Regions from separate parts of the Tissierella sp. QWL-11 genome, predicted to be linked through region 1. Evidence: riboswitches for the same ligand, from Rfam matches in the RefSeq annotation. Region 1 holds a riboswitch; each other region holds the start of a gene.
The links. A riboswitch is a leader RNA that binds a small molecule or an ion and turns the genes downstream of it on or off. The one in region 1 is predicted to bind cobalamin.

Region 1 (5,140 bases):
TCCAAAATTTCGATGAGTTCAATTTATAAAAAATTAATATTGATGTTTTGATTTGTATCAATAGAGTTTTAACCTAAGGATTAAGCTTTATCATGATATAATATATATGAATATTTAAGAGATAAATACATTAAAATGAAAAAATATAAGTCATATTAATTATAACTATATTGGATAAGGAGGATGTAAATGTCTGGAGTAAGAGGTGTAGAAATATCTGACCTATTATGGGGTTATCGGGTCCATTATGTAAATTGATAGAAAGTGTCTCTAGGGGAGTGGGGAAAATATATGAACCTACAAATATAAAAAGGATAGCAAAAGCTAAATCTGAAGAATTAAAAATGATTAGCGGTGCAGTTAATGAGAATATTGATCTTCCCATCAGTTATAAAGATGGTGAAATTGAAATTGATTCTTCTAATGTTGAAGAATTACTTAAGAGAACAGGAGAAAGATTCATTTTTCAAGAAATACAAAAACAACAAAATATAGAAACTGTAATAGGATATGCTTATTCTGAACTTGAAGAAGAGGAAGAAGTTTCAGAAGAGAGTGTTGATACAGATTGGATTTTAAGATTTATGAATTCTATAGAAGATATTAGTAATCAAGAAATGCAAGAATTATGGGGAAAAATACTAGCTGGAGAAGTTAGACAACCTACAACATATAGCCTTAGAACATTAGAAGCATTACGTAATATTTCTGCTGATGAGGCTAAAAGATTTGAAAGATTATGTGAATTTATTGTTACAATAAATAATGATATTTGCATTTATAACAACAATAAAATACTTAATAAATATAATATAACATTTATTAAGTATTTTATTATTAGAAGAATGTGGGTTGGTTAAATCAAATGGACTATCATTAAAAACAAAAGTAAATAGTGATATAGATTGTAAAATATATAATTCCGAAGTTTTAGGTATAATTAAGGGGAAAAACAAAGAATATAAAGATATTGATTTTGGTATTTATATGTTGTCTGAGACAGGAAATCAATTATATAAAACATTGAATATAAAAGCAAATGAGAATTATGTTATTGATATAATTAAATTAATTGATGAAACTCTGTCTAGAGAGGACTATATTATTAGTGCTCATAAAATTATTAGTATTGATTCAAAAGAAGGTATTAATTATTATGTGGAAAATATTTTAGAAAAATTTTAACTATCCTATATCCTACTACATAGGGTAAATCACAGGTTACATTCTATAGTACTAAAACAATACTAAAAACTTCTAAACACCAAATAGACACAGATAAATCAAATAATACAAATACTACAACCATTGAAAAATACAAATCTAGAATGAAAATATTCCTATAATCATTGAGTTTTAGATATAGGACTAGCAGGAGATATCATTCTGATGATAACTATCTTTGTTTTTAAATATGTTGCTCTTTATATCAATTCATTATATAATGGATTGAGAAAAATAAATAGACTAAAAAGGGGAAGTAAGGTGAAAATCCTTCACAGTGACGCTACAGTGATGTCGTAAGACTAAGTCTGAGTACCTATATATAACCAAACTCTTCCGATCCAGAGGAGTTGGTTTTATATTGTTTATTTATAATTCAAATACTATAATGGAGGAATTATATGCTAAACAATTTAAACAAGAGAGGTTTAAGAATTTTCTTAGTTTTTTCATTAATATTTTCTTTGGCATTGGTAGGATGCCAGAGTAATAATGAAGACATACAAGAAACTAACAGCGAAGAAGCAGTAGAGAAAGACGAGACAATTGTCTTAGGAGGTAAAAGACATTTAGCACCAGGAGAAGAGGATGGATATTATTGTAGTTCTATTTTATATGTTTGGGAACCACTTATAAGACAAGGAAAAAATGGAGAACCTGTACCATCTTTAGCGGAAGAATGGAAAATGTCAGATGATGGAAAGGAATGGACATTTAAACTAAGGGAAGGCGTAAAGTTTCATGATGGACAAGACTTTAATGCAGATGCTGTTATAGCTAACTTTGATAGAATGAGTATAGGAGTAAAGCCTTCTTCTTACTATCCACTAGATATAGACTCACACTATCCTGGATTAGTTTCTTATGAGAAAACTGGAGACTATGAGTTTAAGTTAGTCTTTGAAGAACCTAAACCAACACAACTATATAGAATGGTTAATTTTGGAAGTCCGATATATAGTCCAGAAAACTTTGATGAAGAAGGAAATTTCAATGGAATTGCAATTGGGACAGGCCCTTTTAAAATCACTGAAAACAAGAAAGACGACTTTGTAATGCTAGAAAGAAATGAAGAATATTGGGGAGAAAAGGCAAGAGCAAAATCCTTAAAAATAAGATCGATTCCAGATGTAGATACTAGGTATTCTGCTTTAAAAGCAGGAGAGATTCATGGAACATTGGACTTAGATTCATTAACACCTGCTTTAGCTGAAGAACTAAAGAAGGATGATAAATTTTCAGTAGTTACTACTGGCTCTACCATGATAAGATTTTTGGTTATTAATGGTGAAAAAGAACCATTTAATGATCTTAGATTAAAAGAAGCCATAAGCTTGGCTTTAAATCGTCAAGAGATAGTAGATGTAGTTTACTTTGGCTATGGATCTCCGACGACTAATATATTAAATTATTCAACTCCTTTTTATAAAGACTTTTCAGTTGAAGAGGATATGGAAAAAGCTAAAAAATTAGCAAAGGAAGTTCTTGGAGAAGAAAGACTAGAGACAGTTTATTATATAAATGGGAATGCTCCAACGCAAAAGACTGAAGCAGAATTAATAGCACCTTGGTTAGCCGAGATAGGTATAGATGTTAAGATACAGCCTATGGAATATTCAGTTATACGAGAAAAGTTAAAAGAAGGAGATTTTGGATTTGCAAGACTACAACAAGGTCTTTCAAATGGAGAACCATCTACAATATTTAGAAGATTTATGCTAGTTTCAGGTGATCATAATGGGAATTATAGCTTAGGCTATAACAATGAAGAAGTAAATAGTTTGATGACAAGAGCAGATCAAGAGTTAGATGTTGATAAATTAGAAGAAATATATAATGAGGTTCAAGAACTATCTACAACAACTTATCCAATATTCCCTTTATTTAATGATACTAATATTATGGGACATACAAATAAATTGACAAATTATAAAGCAGAAATGTATGGTTTAGAATTGCCTGAAATAGAATGGGCTAAGTAATATGAAAAAATATATTATGGAAAGAATTAAATCTCTTTTTATAGTATTAGCTGGAATAACAATAATTGCTTTTCTTCTGGGTTTAATAAGCCCAGGAGATCCAGCTGAATTATCATTGAGTAGAAGTGGAAACTTTAGCCCTACACCAAAGCAAATAGAAGAAAGGCGAGAAGACCTGGGATTAAATAAACCAGTGCATCTTCAATATCTTGATTGGGTAAAAGGTGTAATTAAAGGTGATTTAGGAAAGTCATATTCTAATAACGAATCCGTATCAGAAATGATTAAAAGAAAATTACCTGTGACTTTTAAGTTAGCTACATATTCCATAGCTATAACAAGTTTGTTAGGCATAAGCCTAGGTATTATATCGGCTATATATAAAGATACTGCTATAGATAGTTTAATTAAATTTATGACTAATATTATGCTAAGCCTTCCTTCGTTTTGGCTAGGGCTTTTATTTATTTTGATTTTTTCTGAGATTCTGAGATTATTACCTACTTCTGGAAATGGTGGATGGAGATATATGATTATGCCAGCATTTTCTTTATCTCTTGTTACTATTGCAACTACTATTAGAGTTATGAGATCTTCAATGATACAAGAAATGGGGAAACAGTATTATTTAGCTCATAAAGCTAAGGGTATCTCTAAATATAGTTTATATATTAGAAATATACTACCAAATTCTATATTGCCAGTATCAACCCTATTGGCTAATTTTATGGGGTCTATACTAGGAGGGTCCGCAGTTATAGAAACTATTTTTGCATTACCGGGATTAGGTAGTTATGCAATAGAATCTATTTATCTTAAAGATTTCCCATATTTACAATCTTATGTTTTAATTACTGGATTTATTTTCGTGCTAGTGACAACTATGATAGACATAATATCTATAATTATAAATCCTAAGATTAGGATAGGAGATGTTAAATATGAAAAACAATAAAAAGATAGCAGGTATAATAGCAGTATCTATTTTAATGATAATAGTCTTAAGCTCTATATTTGCTAATGAAATAGCACCTTATGATCCAAATTATCAAGATTCTGCTAGAAGGCTCGAAACTTCTAGTGCAGAACATAAGCTAGGAACAGATGCATTAGGTAGAGATTTATTAAGTAGGATAATTCATGGAGCAAAAACATCAATACTAATAGCTTTAATAGCTACAATAGTTTCAATGTCTATAGGGGCTTTAATTGGAACTATAGCAGGATATTATGGTGGAAGAATTGATTACTTATTAACTTCTATAACTAATATATTTCAAGCATTACCACAAATGTGTTTTATTATAGCTATTGCGGGAGTTTTGGGTCCTAATATTAAAAACTTAATATTGGCACTTAGTATAAGCTCTTGGGCAGGATTTTCTAGAATAATCAGAACTGAAATATTAAAAATAAAAAAAGAGCCATATATCGAAGCTATGATTTGTTTAGGGAGTAATGATACATCTATTATTTTTAAACATATAATGCCCAATATATTTCCTAATATTGTAATTTTATTTGTAATAAGAACAGGAAGAGCTATATTAGCAATAGCATCTTTGAGCTTTTTGGGATTGGGAGTACAGCCACCCTCTCCAGACTGGAGTGTAATGATAAATGATGCTAGGCTGTATTATAGAACTTATCCTCATTTGATAATAGTGCCGGGATTTTTTATTTTTCTTACATTGATGTCTATAAATATGATTGGAGATTTTTTGAGAGATATTTTTGATGTGAGGAGTGAAGAAATAATATGAATCTAAATTCTGATATAGGATTAGAAAATTTCCAGGTAGAATTTAATACAAGAGGACAAAAGGTTAAAGCATTAAGAAGCACAGATATAACAATAAAAAAAAATAAAGTTACTGGAATTGTAGGCGAAACAGGATGTGGTAAAAGTGTTTTAGCCTTAGGCATATTGGGGT
Region 2 (5,140 bases), 410 kb from region 1:
TTCTGTTTTACACCAGAATACAGATTGTTGTCTAGAATGGTTTTTATTACTTTGAATAGGTTTTTTATTCTTTGAGATGTTTTGAAGTTTCTGTTCTAAGTTTTTTTCTTTTTTTAGTCTTAATTCTTTTTTCTTTACTTCTTCTTTTTGAATTTGTATCTTTACTAAATTAGCCGCTTTTTGATCAACAAGAGTTATATATTTTCTGAATACATCAGGGAAAACGAATTTTTTGGAGCCTGATTTGAAATTTATTTTTACATAATTACCATTACAACTAGTAATGATTCCTTTACCAAAAGTCTTATGTATTACTTTTTTATCAACTAAATGCATTAATTTATACACCTCCATTTCACATATGTAATCTTTTGTTGACGTCATTTTATTGTATCTATATTTAACTTATTCTTATTAATATTATAACACTAAAAGTAAAATAGTTCAAATTTTGTATTGACACAATTGTGGCTTTTGTTATATAATATATTATTTATATAATTAAAAGATATATGTAATTTATCTAGTTTCTAAGTTGTTAAATTATATGGAAGGATTTACTCCTCATTATAATACACAGGAACCTTGTCCTATTTTTGACCTCCAGTCAAATTTGCAATTTTTTTCTTGGTTTCTTTATCTTTTATGACTATAACACTCCGTTGCTGCCCATTTATAGAGGAAGGAGCAAACTGAGTACTTTTAAGGATTTTGTCTAAATCTTCACTTTTTACATCTTTATCTTTATATTTTCTAATAGATACATGATTTGATACAACTTCATAAACTTTATTCATATTATTTTCCTTTCTATTTTTAATTATATATCTTTCAATTCATTTATACACATATTTAATGTAAACTAATCTTATTGTAGTACTATTTAGAATTTATTATATAAATAGAAAATTTTGTAAATTTATTTTTAGTATGAAGTAATGTCAAAATAAACCTTGAAATATATTTAAAATTGTATATAATTGTTGATAGAATAGATTTACAATTTAATACTACATTATGCTTAAGAGATGGAATCAGGTGTAAATCCTGAACAAACCGGTTACTGTGATGCGGAGTAAACTTCAAATGCCACTTAAAGGGAAGGCGGAGGGAACTATGAAGCTAAGTCAGAATACATACTTAAACATTTTAGTATAGTTATTTTCCTGGATATAGAATAACTACTATAGAGTCGTGCAATTTAAACATAAACTTTTAATTTACATAAGTAAATGACATCTATATTCCATGGAATATAGGTGTTTTTTAATGATTTTATTTAATAGAGGGGAATGCAAAGCATGCAAAAGAATCTAATGTCAAATTAGATTACTTTAGAGGAGGAGTTTGATGAAGAACAAGGGTAAAGCTATAAGTTTAGCAGTGTGTATTGGTATTTTAAATGCTCAAATGGCAGCACCTTATTATACCACTATAGCTAGTGCACAGGGAATTACAGAAGAAGTAGATACTAATTCAGAAAATGATTATTCTGAATTAGGGAACTCAGCAAGTGATGACCATGGGAAACAAGACAATGCAGATTCAGAATTAGACAAAGAAGGGACAAGCAAAGAAGGAAACGCTGAAACTGAATCTGACGATTTAAAAGACAATAATGATAATGAAGAAGGGCAATCAGTTGAGGAAGGAGAAGAGACAGAGGAACCAGAAGAAGACCCAGAAGAGGAACCAGAAGAAGACCCAGAAGAGGAACCAGAAGAAGACCCAGAAGAGGAACCAGAAGAAGACCCAGAAGAGGAACCAGAAGAAGAACCAGAAGAAGACCCAGAAGAGGAACCAGAAGAAGACCCAGAAGAGGAACCAGAAGAAGACCCAGAAGAGGAACCAGAAGAAGACCCAGAAGAAGAACCAGAAGAAGACCCAGAAGAAGAACCAGAAGAAGAACCAGAAGAGGAACCAGAAGAAGACCCAGAAGAGGAACCAGAAGAAGACCCAGAAGAAGACCCAGAAGAAGACCCAGAAGAGGAACCAGAAGAAGACCCAGAAGAGGAACCAGAAGAAGAACCAGAAGAGGAACCAGAAGAAGAACCAGAAGAAGACCCAGAAGAGGAACCAGAAGAGGAACCAGAAGAAGAACCAGAAGAGGAACCAGAAGAAGAACCAGAAGAGGAACCAGAAGAGGAACCAGAAGAAGAACCAGAAATACCTGAAGAATTGGATGAAATTTTATTGAAATTTGAATTATTAGATTCCGATTATAAAGGAGAATTACCTGAAAAGGTATCTAGAGAGAATCTAGAAGAAGTATTAAAAAAAATAGGTGAAAATCTGATAAAAGAAACAGATGAAGATATTTTCTTTTCAGTATTTGAAGGTTGGTATGAAGATGAAGCTTTGGAAACTAAGCTTGAAATAGATGAATTAGAAGAGATAGAAAATTTAATATTATATCCTAAATGGGAAGATGTTAAGGAGATAAAAGTTAAATTTCATAATTACTCTAAAATAGATATTTTTCTTCCTGATGATAGAGTAATATCCAAGGGAGAAACTATTGAAATAGAAGAATTAGATCAGAATATACAAGGTTTTACACTTAAAGATTCAGATAAACTCTGGGACTTTGAAGAAGATAAAATAGAAAATAATCTTGAAAGTCTTGAAGATATGAATATTTTAAATTTATTTGCTAAATTAAACTTAGACATAAATATAACAGAATCTTTATCTAAGGGCGGAGACTATAAATTAAAAGGAAAAATATCTTCTGGAGAAGAAGCTAAACTTTTGATAAATCCAGATCTTGGATTTATGGTTGAACAGGTTAAAGTTAAAGATTCAAAAGGAGACATAATAGCTGAAGGAAATAGTGTAGAAGTATTAGAATTCATAGTACCTGAGGAGTCTATGGAAATAGAAATTACATTTATGGAAAGGCCAGAATCTGTAGAAGAGTTAAATATTTCTATCCATGGAAATGGTGGTAAATTTGTAATTGAAGATAAAGAAGAAGAATTACATGAATTTAAAACAGACTATTATACTAATGTAGAAATATTAAATGAATTAGAAGAGTCTATATATAGAAATATAGATATAGATGAATCATTTAAAATTTATGATTTTAAAGGTTGGTTTTTAGACAAGGATGCCACTGAAAAGTTTGATCCAAATATTAAATTAACAGAAGATACGGAAATCTATGCTGGGTGGAAAGTTACTGAAACAGATGAGTTAAACATTAGATTTAATTCTAACCTCAAAGATGATGAAGGGATAGAACTTCCTAAGAATCAAACTTTCAAAGTAGATGCTATAGAATTAGAAGAACCAGAAGAGATAAAATATATAGATAAAGACTTTGATGAATATACTTCAAAAGGCTGGGCTTTAACAGACATAGAAGAAGAAAAAGATAAGCTTTGGAATTTTGAAACTGATAAAGTGGAAGATAATTTATATGCTTTAATAGGTAAAGATGGAAAAGCTTATTTAGATTTATATGCTAGATGGGATGTAATAGACTTATTTGAAACAGGAACTAAAGCAGAACCTTTTGAGATAAAGTCTGCAGATGCATTGGTAGCACTATCTAAGAAAGTTAACAAACAAAAAAGCTATGAAGATAAATATTTTTCAATAGTTGATAATATAGACTTATCTAATAATAAAGAATTTAAAGCAATAGGAAATAAAGATAATTTCTTTAGTGGAAATATTAAATCAGAAAAAGTTAAAGTGAAAGTACCAGAAACATCAGAAGAAGATAAAAAAGAGGAAGACAATTCATTTACTGAAGAAGATTTGGAAAATAAGGTGGAGGATTCAGAGGAAGTTTTAAATGAAGAAGAAAGTTTAGATAATGACTCCAAATTTGAAGAAGAGAAAGAGAAGGAAGAAGACGGAGAGGATGAATCAGAAAAGGAAATAGAGTCTAGTGATGATCATTATAAAATAGTGGGATTAGATATAAACACTAATGAAGATTATGTTGGATTATTTGGACATATAAAAAATGCTAAACTGGAAAATATAATAGTTGAGGGAAATGTGAAAGGGAAGAATTATGTAGGCGGTATAGTAGGTTCAGTAGGAGAAGATAGTAAACTTGACAATGTAATATCTAGAGTTAAAGTATTTGGTGAAGAAAATGTAGGTGGAATTATAGGTTCTACTGATGACAAAGTAAATATAAAAAATGCTAAAAACGAAGAAAATGTAAAAGGAAAGAAGAATGTAGCTGGAATAGTAGGATATTTAGGAGAAAATTCATCTGTAAAAAATTCTAGTAATATGGAAGAAGTATCCGGAGATGAAAATATAGGTGGTATAGTAGGTTCATCTGGAAACTCTGTAAATCTATATGATGTTAATAACAACTCCGATAAAATACTCGGAGATAAAAAAGTAGGCGGGATTGCAGGACATTTAGAAGAGGAGTCAGTAGTAGAGTATTCAAGAAATACGGCTAAAGTATTTGGAGATAGAAAAGTATCTGGTATAGTTGGATCAAGTACTAATGCTCTAACAATAAAAGATTCTTCCAATGCAGGAGATATATCTGGAGAAAAAGAGATAGGTGGAGTTTTAGGATATTCAGAATCATCTATAAAGGAAATAAAAGACTCATATAATACAGGTAATATTACAGGTACAGGAACACAAATTGGTGGAGTAATTGGCTTAATAGATTATAAAACAAATAAAAGAAGTAAAATATCAAAGGTCTATAATACGGGGGACATTGATGGTGGAGAATATACTGGAGGTATTTTAGGTGGTAAATATGGAGAGGTCACTGGTATAAATATTGAAAAAAGTTATAATGAAGGAAATGTATCTGGAGGTAGCAATGTAGGGGGACTAGTAGGATTCCTACCAAAGGCTTCTTATATAACAGATTCCTACAATATAGGGAAAATTACTGGTGGAAACAAAGTAGCTGGTATAGCAGGTGAAGTTTACTATAAAAATTCTCATATTGAAGTAAATTCAACTTATATTAGGGATTCTTATAATTATGGTTTAATAAAGGGAAGCAAAATCGGAGCAATTGTTGGAGATGGGTATACAGATAAGAACAAAAATAATTTCTATTTAGATTCAAGTGTATCTGATATAAATGATGATGTAGATAGCTTGAAATCTAAAAGTGAATCTGAGTTTAAATTAGGAG
Region 3 (5,140 bases), 230 kb from region 1:
ATACAATAGAAAATCAACAGATAAATTTGATAGATTAGAAAAAGAATTAGGTATAAAAGATTTATCTGAAGAGATAAAAGAATTAAATAAGAAATTAAATATTCCTCTAAACTTTAAAGATGTAACTGAAGTAGATATTCCTGAAGATAAATTCAAGGAAGTCCTAGAGAGAATGAGTAAGAATGCCTTTGATGATCCTTGTACATTAACTAATCCTAGAACATGCGATCCTAAGGCTATAGAGATGATATATAAATCTGCATATTATGAAAATGATATAACAGAATAATATTACACCTAAAACCTTAAAAATACTATTATATTTAAAATCACTTGTCAAAATTAATTAAACTTTGACAAGTGATTTTATTTTATTTCTTCTATAATTTTAGATATAGTATCTAATCTCTTTTCATTTAATCCTAAGTCTTCTCCTCTTAAAGAAAGTATCTCAATTCCATTTTCAAAAGCATAGTTTAATAGTTCTCTATTTCCACTATTTATGCCTTCTAAACTTTCACCTAAATCAATAACATATTTACATTTATTTATATACTCTTTCCCCTTATTTATTTTATCCATTCTAATATCTATAAAACTGTCTTCCACAATGGTTTCATTGGCTAAAGACTTGGATATATTAAATGCCATATCATTTTTAAACAATACACCACTATAAAACCCAATATTTTTCTTATTTAAACCCCTATATAGAATATTTGCCTTTTCTCCTCCACCAACTACAAAGACTTTTGCTTTTTCAGTTGATTTTGGAAGCTCAACATTTCCCAATATAGTATTAAAACAACCCGAGCTTAAATTATAGGCCTCCTCTATCGCCTTATCAGTTATAACTTCCTCTGGTGGACCATATTTAAATATTTTTCCATCTTTAATCAATATTACCTTATCTGCAATTTTAGAAACTAAATCTATTTCATGGAGAGACATAATTATAGTCTTTTTCTTTTCTATAGATAATTTACTCAATATATTTAAAAGCTCTATCTTATATCTAATATCTAGATAGGAAGTAGGCTCATCCAATACCATTGTATCCGCTTCTTGACAGATAGCCCTAGCTATCATTATTCTTTGTTTTTCACCATCACTTAAAGCTTTGAATTCTTTATCTTTTAAACTTTGTCCATTTACAATATTAATAGATTCTTCTATTATTTCTCTATCTTTCTTACTAAGTTTACCCAGGTGATTAGTATGAGGATATCTACCTATGGATACAATTTCTAGGGCTGTCATCATCTCAGGAGCAATTCTCTCAGTAAGAACTACAGACATTTCCTTGGCTCTTTGTTTTGCTTTCATACAATTTAATTCTCTTTCTAATATACAAAGAGATCCACCTAAGATTCTCAAATGGTCTGTAATAGATTTTAATATAGTAGACTTACCACTTCCATTAGGTCCTAGTAGACAAAGTATTTCTCCTTTTTTTAAATCAAAATTAACATCTTCTACAACTGTTTTTTTAGAATAACCTACTTTTAAATTTTTCGATTGTAAAAAACTCATACTCTCTTCCTCCTATTAGCCATAAGCCATATAACTAAAGGTGCCCCTATGAAAGAAGTAACTGTACTTATAGTAAGTTCTGTAGGAGAAAATAGGGTCCTCGCAAAATAATCTGCCAATAAAGTAAAGCTAGCACCTAATAAAAATATAGCAGGTATCAATATCCTAGGGTTTGAAGTCTTGGTTGTCAATCTAGTTAAATGAGGTACTGCAATACCTACAAAGGATATTGGTCCAGCAAACGCTGTAACACAAGCTGAAAGCATACTAGATAAAGTGATCAATAAAAATCTAAACATCTTTATATCTATCCCCATACTCTTTGCATAATTTTCTCCCAGCAAATATGCTTCTAAGGGTTTAGATAAGAAAAAAGTAAAAATTATAGTAGGAGGTATTATCCACATGGATAGTTTTAACATGTCCCATGTAACAGCAGAAAAACTACCCTGGGACCAATTATGTAAACTTGCAATATCATTTTCAGATGCAAATGTAATCATAAAATTTGTTCCAGCTGATGCAATATAACCTATCATAATGCCTATGACAATAAGTACAGTTATACTATCTGCTGACTTAGCAAAAAACAATACTAGTAGCATAGCTAACATACTTCCTGCAAAGGAAACTAAAAATAATCTAAAGGGTCCTAAATCTATAAATGGTAATGTTGCTGATGTTAGTATAAAAAATCCAACAAATAATTTAGCTCCTGAAGATATACCTAATACAAAGGGCCCTACTATTGGGTTTTTAAAAAAAGTTTGGAGCAAAAATCCAGCTATGGACAATGCTCCTCCAAATAATACTGCACTTAATATTCTTGGTATTCTTATTTTAAATAATATATTTGATTCCATTGTAGAAAGTTCCCTATCATTAAATATAGTATCCATTAGATCTTTTAAATTCAATTCTACTGACCCTTTTCTAATATTGATACCTACAGATATAATAAGTAGTAAAATTAATACTAGAAAAATAATTGGTGTTCTAATTTTTTTCACTATATCTACTCCTAATCTTTTATATTATTTATTTCATTAAATAAAAATACTCTGTCTCTTCTATTTCTCCATGTGGAGTATAGAATATATCATAATATTCTTCTGTCATATCTGCTACTTTTTCTCCCACTTGCCAGAAGTTTCTCTTTAGACCCCAAACCCTTCCTTCTTGAAATACCTTTGTATCAGCTAGGTAATCTGCCGCTTGTAACATATCATCTAAACTTTGTATGCTATGTCCAGAAACACTGTCATATATTAATATGTCTGTTCCATCCATAGTTTTATAAAATTCTTCTGGTGTCATCCCTGTAGAGCCTCTTTCTTCAACACCTAAGTCTGCTGGATGATATGCTCCTCCTGCCATCTCCATATTTTTCACTTTATATCCTTGTACATGTGTAACTCTAAATGCTTGCTTTGAAGATGAAAAATAGGCCATAGTTACTTTTGGTTTCTCATCTGTACTCTCTTCAATCTTTTTAGCTACTGCGTCTATTCTAGCTAATTCTTCTTCAAAATATTCTTCCGCTTCTTCCTCTTTGTCTAGTAAAGCAGCTATAAATTTAGTCCACTCTAATCTTCCCCTTGGATCATCTTCAATATATGACCCCATGCTTAAATATTTTAATCCTAATTCATCAAACTTAGGAAATAATTTCTCTTCACTTGACTTAGATAATAAGTTTACACTTGGATTTATTGATTGCAACAATTCATAGTCTAAAGCACTACTTTTACCTACATACTTTGCATCTCCATTTTTTACTCTTTCAGCCATATCTTCTATTTTCCATTTTTCTTCTTCATAAGTTACTGCAACTATTCTATCTACTTCATCAATTGGTCTCAACCATGATGGATCTATAGTAGAGTATACTGCAAAAGTGTCTACTGGTTGTTGAATTACAGGTAGTTCTTCCTTCATCTCTGGGATTTCTTTTCCCTCTGGAACTATAAGTACTTTTCTATCAGACGCATCTGTTACAATTTTGTATCCATCTTCATAATAATCTACTGCAAAATGCTCTGCATATTTTAATTCTAATTTCCCTTCATGAACTAGGCCTGTATTTTCGTCAATGACCTTTTCACTTTCTCCACCATTAGACTCTTCTTCATTAACCACTTCATTTCCAGTTTCAATATCATCCTTTGATTCTTCTTTACATGCTACTAGAGATAATGATAAAATTAAGGCCATTATCATAATCCCTCTTATCTTCCAATTTTTCCTGTTCATATTTACTCTCCTTTTTATTAAAACTATTATAAAATTTAAATAGTGGAATAAAAAAAACTCCTTTCGGAGTTTAATTGTCAATGGCTACTTTTTATATAATATATAGTAACGACGACAAAATCTTCCCACCGAAAATCATGTGAAACATTAGTTAGGTATCCTGACTTACACTTCATCCTCCTTCTGCCTTCCCAGTTTTAACCAGTGGCTTATAGAACTTGTCCATGTTTACAGTAGCGGGGGCTGTATTGGCATTTAACCAATTTCCCTAATGTCTATAGTAGACTTCTAATGCTTAAATATTAAATTTTACATTGATAATCATATATTAAATGTATTATTATGTCAATAATTGAAATTTACCTCCCTAAAAGAAATCAAAATCTAAAATTAAAATATTACATATTATTCCTATAATGTAAAATTATTTATCTAAAATTATAATTACAAAACTTTTACCTTTATAGTCATTTTTTATATTGTATATATAATATTATTTTCCTAATACTAATTTAGAAGTAAAAAAATTAGGAGGAGACTAATGAAAGAATTTAAAGCACAGAAAATATTAAATGGAGATAAAAATCAGAAAGTAACTTATAAAAATCAATTAGTATGGTTAGAACATGTAGACGAACAAAAAGGTGAAGCTCTTGTTTCAGTAATGGATACAGGTGAAAAAATGACTGTTCCTATAAACGAATTAGAGTCAAAAGGATCTGGTCTTAGATAAAATTTATATCTATTTTGATTAGTAGTACAATATTTTTTTAATTACTTTTTATTAAAATAAATAGTGTTTGCCAATTTATTTAGGTGAATACTATTTATTTTTTATTTTAGTAATTTAATTATTACTAGTTGTTTTTAATTAATCATTTTTTAAAAGTATTTTATATATTCATTAAAATTTCCTACATTCTAACCGATTATTATATTATGAGATATTTATATAATTAGAGGAGTGAATTATCATGAAAGGTACTATTGTTTCAGCATGGGTCCAAACTTGTAGAGAAGTCTACGGAGAAAATATAACTAATGAATCACTAACGCACTTTAATATAGATAAAGATAGATTTTTTACACCTTCTGAAGATATTGAAGATAGAGTTGCCCTAGGGATTGTTGAGTATATTGCAGGTAAAGTAGGTAAAAGTTCTGATGATATATGGAAAACTATTGGAAATCACAATGTAATTACTTTTTCAAAAGTTTATCCTGCATTTTTCAGATACAAAAATCTATATTCTTTTCTTCAAGCAATGTACGATATACATGTAGTTGTTACTAAAAGAATACCTGGTGCTAAGCCACCTATTTTAGGAATAAAACCTGTAGATAAATATACAGC
Region 4 (5,140 bases), 1.0 Mb from region 1:
GGTATTTTACAACTTCCACCTACTCCTTTTAAAAATTCTCTTTCTACTATTGCTTGGATTTCTGTTTGCCTATGGGATAGACTCTTAAGTATATCTGCTATTTTCTTGTCTGACTCTCTAACTTCAATGGCCAATATTCCTTGAGCTGGAGATGGAAGCATAATCTCCTTATCTAGATAGAAAATTCTATCTCCCAGGTCTAATCCTAGTCTTTTGATTCCAGCAGCTGCTAATATTACTCCATCTAGATTTTCTGTTTCTATTTTTTTAATTCTAGTTTCCACATTTCCTCTTATTTGTAATATGTTTAAATCTGGTCTGTGTTTTAAGATTTGATATTTTCTTCTTTTACTTCCTGTACCTATTTTAGCTCCTTTAGGTAATTGATCTAAACTGCTTATTCCCTTTTTAAACACAATTACATCTCGATAATCTTCCCTTTTAGGGGTAAATGATAGTTTAAGTCCTGGTGGAAGTTCTCCTGGCATATCCTTCATACTGTGAACTGCCATGTCTATACTTCCATCTAAAAGTTGTGCTTCTATTTCCTTTACAAATATTTCTTTTCCACCTAATTCATATATAGGTTTATCTTTTAGTATATCTCCCTTCGTCTTTATCACCTTTACTTCAAATTCTAATTGAGGGTATGCTTTTTTTATCATATCAATCACTAAATTTGTTTGACTCAATGCTAAATTGCTCCCTCTAGTTCCTACTACTATTTTCATCATAGACCTCCTTATAAATGTCTTTATCTATTAATTTATTAACAAATTCTTTAAGTTCATGGATATTTAAATTTATTGCATAATTGAATATCTCTTCTTTTTTATCTTTATATTTTAATAGTACTATCTCCCTAGTTTTTTCTAATAATTCTAGATACTCCTCATTGTATTTAGAGTAATTTTTTCTTAAATCATTTTTTATTTTTTTACTTAAAAAGGGAAATTTACCCATAGTTGAGATAGAAATTATTAAGCCATCTTTATTTGCAATACCTTGAGATATAAAACTTGAGTCCTCTTGTCTATCTACTATATTGGATAAAATATTTAGTCTCTTTGTATCTATCGAGATTTGATTGTTTATTTCTCTAGAAGAAGTAGCTCCTATGACCATCAGGGCATTTTTTATATATTCTACTTTGTAATAATCCTTTATAAGAAATAAAGTTTTTTTATACTGGGTTTTTAATACATAAAATTCTTCTATGAATTCGGGACTTATAGCTAGAACTTGTCCGCCAAATTCTAATAGTGTTTTGGCCTTTCTATAGCCAATCTTTCCGCCGCCTATTACTACTATTTTTTTATCTTTTATATCTATCATTATAGGATAAAACATAAATCACCTCTAAATCTGGAATAAGTCCTTTACAATTTCCATATACTGGTCTGGATCTTTTATCTGAGTGGTTTTTAAAGTTTTTATAGGTTCTCTTATGACACTTTTTAGGGCAGATGTAATCATTTTGTCTACTATCTTTTTTTCCCTAGGATCTAAATCAATTTTACGGTTTATGTATTCTAAAGTATTGTTTTTTATAGAAAAGCATCTTTCATTTAGAGACTTTAAAATCGGATCCACCTTTATGGTGTTTAACCAGTCAATATAGGCATCTACATCTTCTTCTATCATAAGAAGTCCTTGTTTTGATAATTTTTCTCTTTCCAACAGATTTTCATTTGAAACCTTTTTTAAATCATCAATATGATATAGGCTTATATTTCCCTTTTCCTTTACGCTATCATCTACATCTCTTGGTATGGCTAAGTCCATAATATATAATGGTTTTTTTATTTCTTTCATATGCTCATTTAAGATAATAGTATGAGGTGCACCAGTTGCTGTTATTAGTATATCTACTTTTTCTAAAATGTCATATCTATTTTTGTACTCTACAGGACTTAGATTTTCATATTCTTCAAATATTTCCTTCAGTTTTCCATGGGTTCTATTGGTATGATATATTTCTTCTAAATCCTCTTCTAATAAATATTTTAATGCAAGCTTAGAAATCTCTCCAGCTCCAATTACTAATGCTCTTTTCCCTTTTAATGAGCCCATCTTTTCTTTTAATAGTTTTATTCCAATATAACTAGTTGATAGTGGTATCTCTGATATCTTCATATGAGTCCTTATTTTTTTCCCTTCAGTTAAGGCACACATAAACAGTCTATTTAGAATTTTTTTACTAAATCCCAGCTCTATGGAGAAATTCATAGCCTCTTTTATTTGGCATAGAATTTGATCTTCTCCCAATACTACAGAGTCAAGTCCTGCAGCCACTGTATATATATGTGATATAACATCTTTTCCCTTTTTTGTAAATAAGTATTCTTCTACTTCTGGAAAATTGAAAAAGCCTTTATAAAAACCTTTTACTTCTTCTATTGCTATATCAATATTTTCACTTACTATATATATTTCACTCCTATTACATGTAGAGATAATTATTAATTCTTCTATAGATTTATCTAAAAGCAAATTTGCCCCTTCTATTTTTTCCGATGTTGTAAAGGATAATTTTTCCCTAACTTCTATAGGAGAAGTGTTATGGCTTACTCCTATTACTCCTAAATTCATATTCTCCCTCCAATTAATACCAACACAAAAACCCCTGACCGATTTAGTCAGGGGTTTAATATATTTAACACATAAAACGACATATATATAAGTCCCACTTCCCGCCGAAGGTCACTTTATACAAACAATTAGGCAGGTATCCTGACTTGTGGATCATCCTACTCTTAACACCTTCCTAGATATGATCTAGTGGTATAAGTTAATTTCGTACCCATTTACAGTAGCGGGGGCTGTATCGGTTTTTCACCGATTTCCCTATTATTCTAAAAGAACCTATTGTTTATAATATTTTATTCTCAATTTTCTTTATCATCTTATCATAGTATTTGGATTTTAGCAATATTAATAAATCACTCTATACTAGATTTTCATTTTCGTCGAATATTCCCATATTATCTCCTGTAGAAAATGATGGATCTTTTAGTACTAAATTATCTTGCATTGTATCTTGGTAAATATCATTTTTGTCATAACCTACATTGTCTTTTCTAGGGTTTATAGAGTAATCCAAGGTTTCATATCTTCTGGATTTAAAACCTCTATTATCTAATACTTCTTTTCTATTTTTACCTTCTTTGTCTTCATCTGAACATTTCAAACAGGTCTTCGCATATGGAATTATTTCTAATCTTTCTTCACCAATCATCTTGTCACAATTTGAACAATACCCATAGTTGTTATCTTCTATATCTTCTAGTGATCTATCTATTTCTTCTATTGTATCTATATATTGATCTTCAAATCCCTTGTCTTGTTCCATCATATATACTTCAGTAGCTATATCCGCTGGATGATTATCATAAGATGATAACTCCCTATCTTGAAACTCTAGAGTATTCTCTTTATTATTTTGTCTACCTTCTAAAGCTTCTAGTACATTCTTTCTCTCTTCTAGTAGTCTATTTTTAAAGTATTCAAGTTTTTTATTGTACATTTAAATTCTCCTTTACATATCTATATCTAATAATATGCCCACTAAAGATATAAATATATAAAGAGCTTTAATTTATCTTTATAGCTTCCATATCATAGTTAAATTGGTTTAATACTAGAGAATTTACTTTCTCATCTTCTTTTATAAAGGTAATCTTTGCATCAACTATTTTATAAAAGAACCTATTTTCATCCATGGGAAATATTGGATATTTTTCTTGTCCCGTAAGCTGGGCAAAAAGGGCCTCATCTTCCCTTGTAATATATACAATTACTCCACCACCCATATCATATTCCCCTACATAACTATCATATATGGAATAGTCTTCTATCTTTACTTCTTCTAACTTCTCAGGGATCTCATAGGGTTTATCAAATATTATATTTAAAATTGTATTTGAAAGGGTTTCTGTATCATACATAGCATTATTTGTTAGGATAATGATTGTGACATCTGAATCTCTAAGGTTTTCTATATATGCAGTAGAACCAAAGGTATTGCCTCCATGGAATATTTGTCTTCCAAAGGGTGACTGTCTTATCATCCATCCATATCCATAACTTATCCCTGGAACCATCTCTATATGCTCTTTAAATATCTTATCTAATGTCTCTTCCTTTACTAATTTTCCCTCTTTTAATGCTCTATCCCATCTATACAGATCCTCTACTGTAGAGTGAATATTTCCTGCCCCATATGCTTGAGTTAAAATAAGTCTATCATCTACTGGTAAGACTTCTAAAAATCCTCCATAAGTATTTACATCTGGGACTTCCACGTCTTTTCCATATGCCACATTTGTATCATTCATATCTAATGGATTAAATATATTTTCTTTTAAATATTCTTCATAGCTCATATTTGATACCTTTTCTACTATTATTCCTAGGATTAGATAGTTTGTATTACTATAATTATATTTTTCTCCTGGGGTAAAGAGTAATGGCTTATCCTCTACTAGTTTAAGCATATTTAAAGGGTCTTTATTATTTAAGTCTGAAATGAAAAATTCCAATGTACTAGTGTAATTTTCTAAACCTGAAGTATGGGTTAATAAATTGTGAATAGTAATTTTATCTCCATTTGGAAAATTAGGTAAATATTTTGATACTCTATCCTCCACATCTAATAGATCCTTTTCATCAAGTTGCATAATGGCCATAGCTGTAATTTGTTTTGTTATAGATCCTATGGAAAATTTAGTTTGAGACTTATTTTCTATATTTTCTTCAAAGCTTGAAGGTCCATATCCTTTATTTAATAGAACTTCTCCATCTTTTGCAATTAATATACTTCCATGGAAATTTCTATTTTCCTCTAGTTTTTTCATATATAAGTCTAAATTTGAACTAAGTGTAGTATCTTTAGATTTATAAAAAAAATCTTCCTTATTATCTTCTATTGTTCTAAATTTCAATACATTATAATTAGGACTAATAATAAGATCTAGGCCATTGCTGAAGAACTCCAATGGAACATATGTCTTTTCACCTTTTATAATGGGAAGGGTTTCCAAATTAAAAGACCCATCTTCTGTTTTTACTTCTTCATTGCCTATTTTAAAGTTTATAAACTCTGATATTTTAGCCAGGGTTACCTCTTTATCTTTGCTGT

Region 2: another riboswitch for cobalamin. It lies ahead of AC4PG3_RS01635 (InlB B-repeat-containing protein); the one in region 1 lies ahead of AC4PG3_RS03670 (ABC transporter substrate-binding protein).
Region 3: another riboswitch for cobalamin. It lies ahead of AC4PG3_RS04655 (ABC transporter substrate-binding protein); the one in region 1 lies ahead of AC4PG3_RS03670 (ABC transporter substrate-binding protein).
Region 4: another riboswitch for cobalamin. It lies ahead of hemA (glutamyl-tRNA reductase); the one in region 1 lies ahead of AC4PG3_RS03670 (ABC transporter substrate-binding protein).

The regions. Positions count from the first base shown of each region.
Region 1 covers NZ_CM178750.1:753,165-758,304, forward strand. Annotated here, with positions in the region: gene AC4PG3_RS03660 (DUF2806 domain-containing protein) at 279-860, shown strand; gene AC4PG3_RS03665 (hypothetical protein) at 853-1,185, shown strand; adenosylcobalamin (AdoCbl) riboswitch at 1,462-1,583, shown strand; gene AC4PG3_RS03670 (ABC transporter substrate-binding protein) at 1,626-3,206, shown strand; gene AC4PG3_RS03675 (ABC transporter permease) at 3,208-4,161, shown strand; gene AC4PG3_RS03680 (ABC transporter permease) at 4,148-4,969, shown strand; gene AC4PG3_RS03685 (ABC transporter ATP-binding protein) at 4,966-5,140, shown strand, end outside.
Region 2 covers NZ_CM178750.1:339,793-344,932, forward strand. Annotated here, with positions in the region: gene AC4PG3_RS01625 (hypothetical protein) at 1-336, opposite strand, end outside; gene AC4PG3_RS01630 (nitroreductase family protein) at 591-797, opposite strand; cobalamin riboswitch at 983-1,158, shown strand; gene AC4PG3_RS01635 (InlB B-repeat-containing protein) at 1,351-5,140, shown strand, end outside.
Region 3 covers NZ_CM178750.1:981,641-986,780, reverse strand. Annotated here, with positions in the region: gene AC4PG3_RS04670 (iron-containing alcohol dehydrogenase) at 1-289, shown strand, start outside; gene AC4PG3_RS04665 (ABC transporter ATP-binding protein) at 367-1,533, opposite strand; gene AC4PG3_RS04660 (FecCD family ABC transporter permease) at 1,530-2,543, opposite strand; gene AC4PG3_RS04655 (ABC transporter substrate-binding protein) at 2,572-3,786, opposite strand; cobalamin riboswitch at 3,920-4,093, opposite strand; gene AC4PG3_RS04650 (H-type small acid-soluble spore protein) at 4,328-4,519, shown strand; gene AC4PG3_RS04645 (heme NO-binding domain-containing protein) at 4,761-5,140, shown strand, end outside.
Region 4 covers NZ_CM178750.1:1,763,993-1,769,132, forward strand. Annotated here, with positions in the region: gene hemC (hydroxymethylbilane synthase) at 1-731, opposite strand, end outside; gene AC4PG3_RS08595 (precorrin-2 dehydrogenase/sirohydrochlorin ferrochelatase family protein) at 709-1,350, opposite strand; gene hemA (glutamyl-tRNA reductase) at 1,360-2,592, opposite strand; cobalamin riboswitch at 2,706-2,884, opposite strand; gene AC4PG3_RS08605 (TraR/DksA C4-type zinc finger protein) at 2,948-3,526, opposite strand; gene AC4PG3_RS08610 (serine hydrolase) at 3,594-5,140, opposite strand, start outside.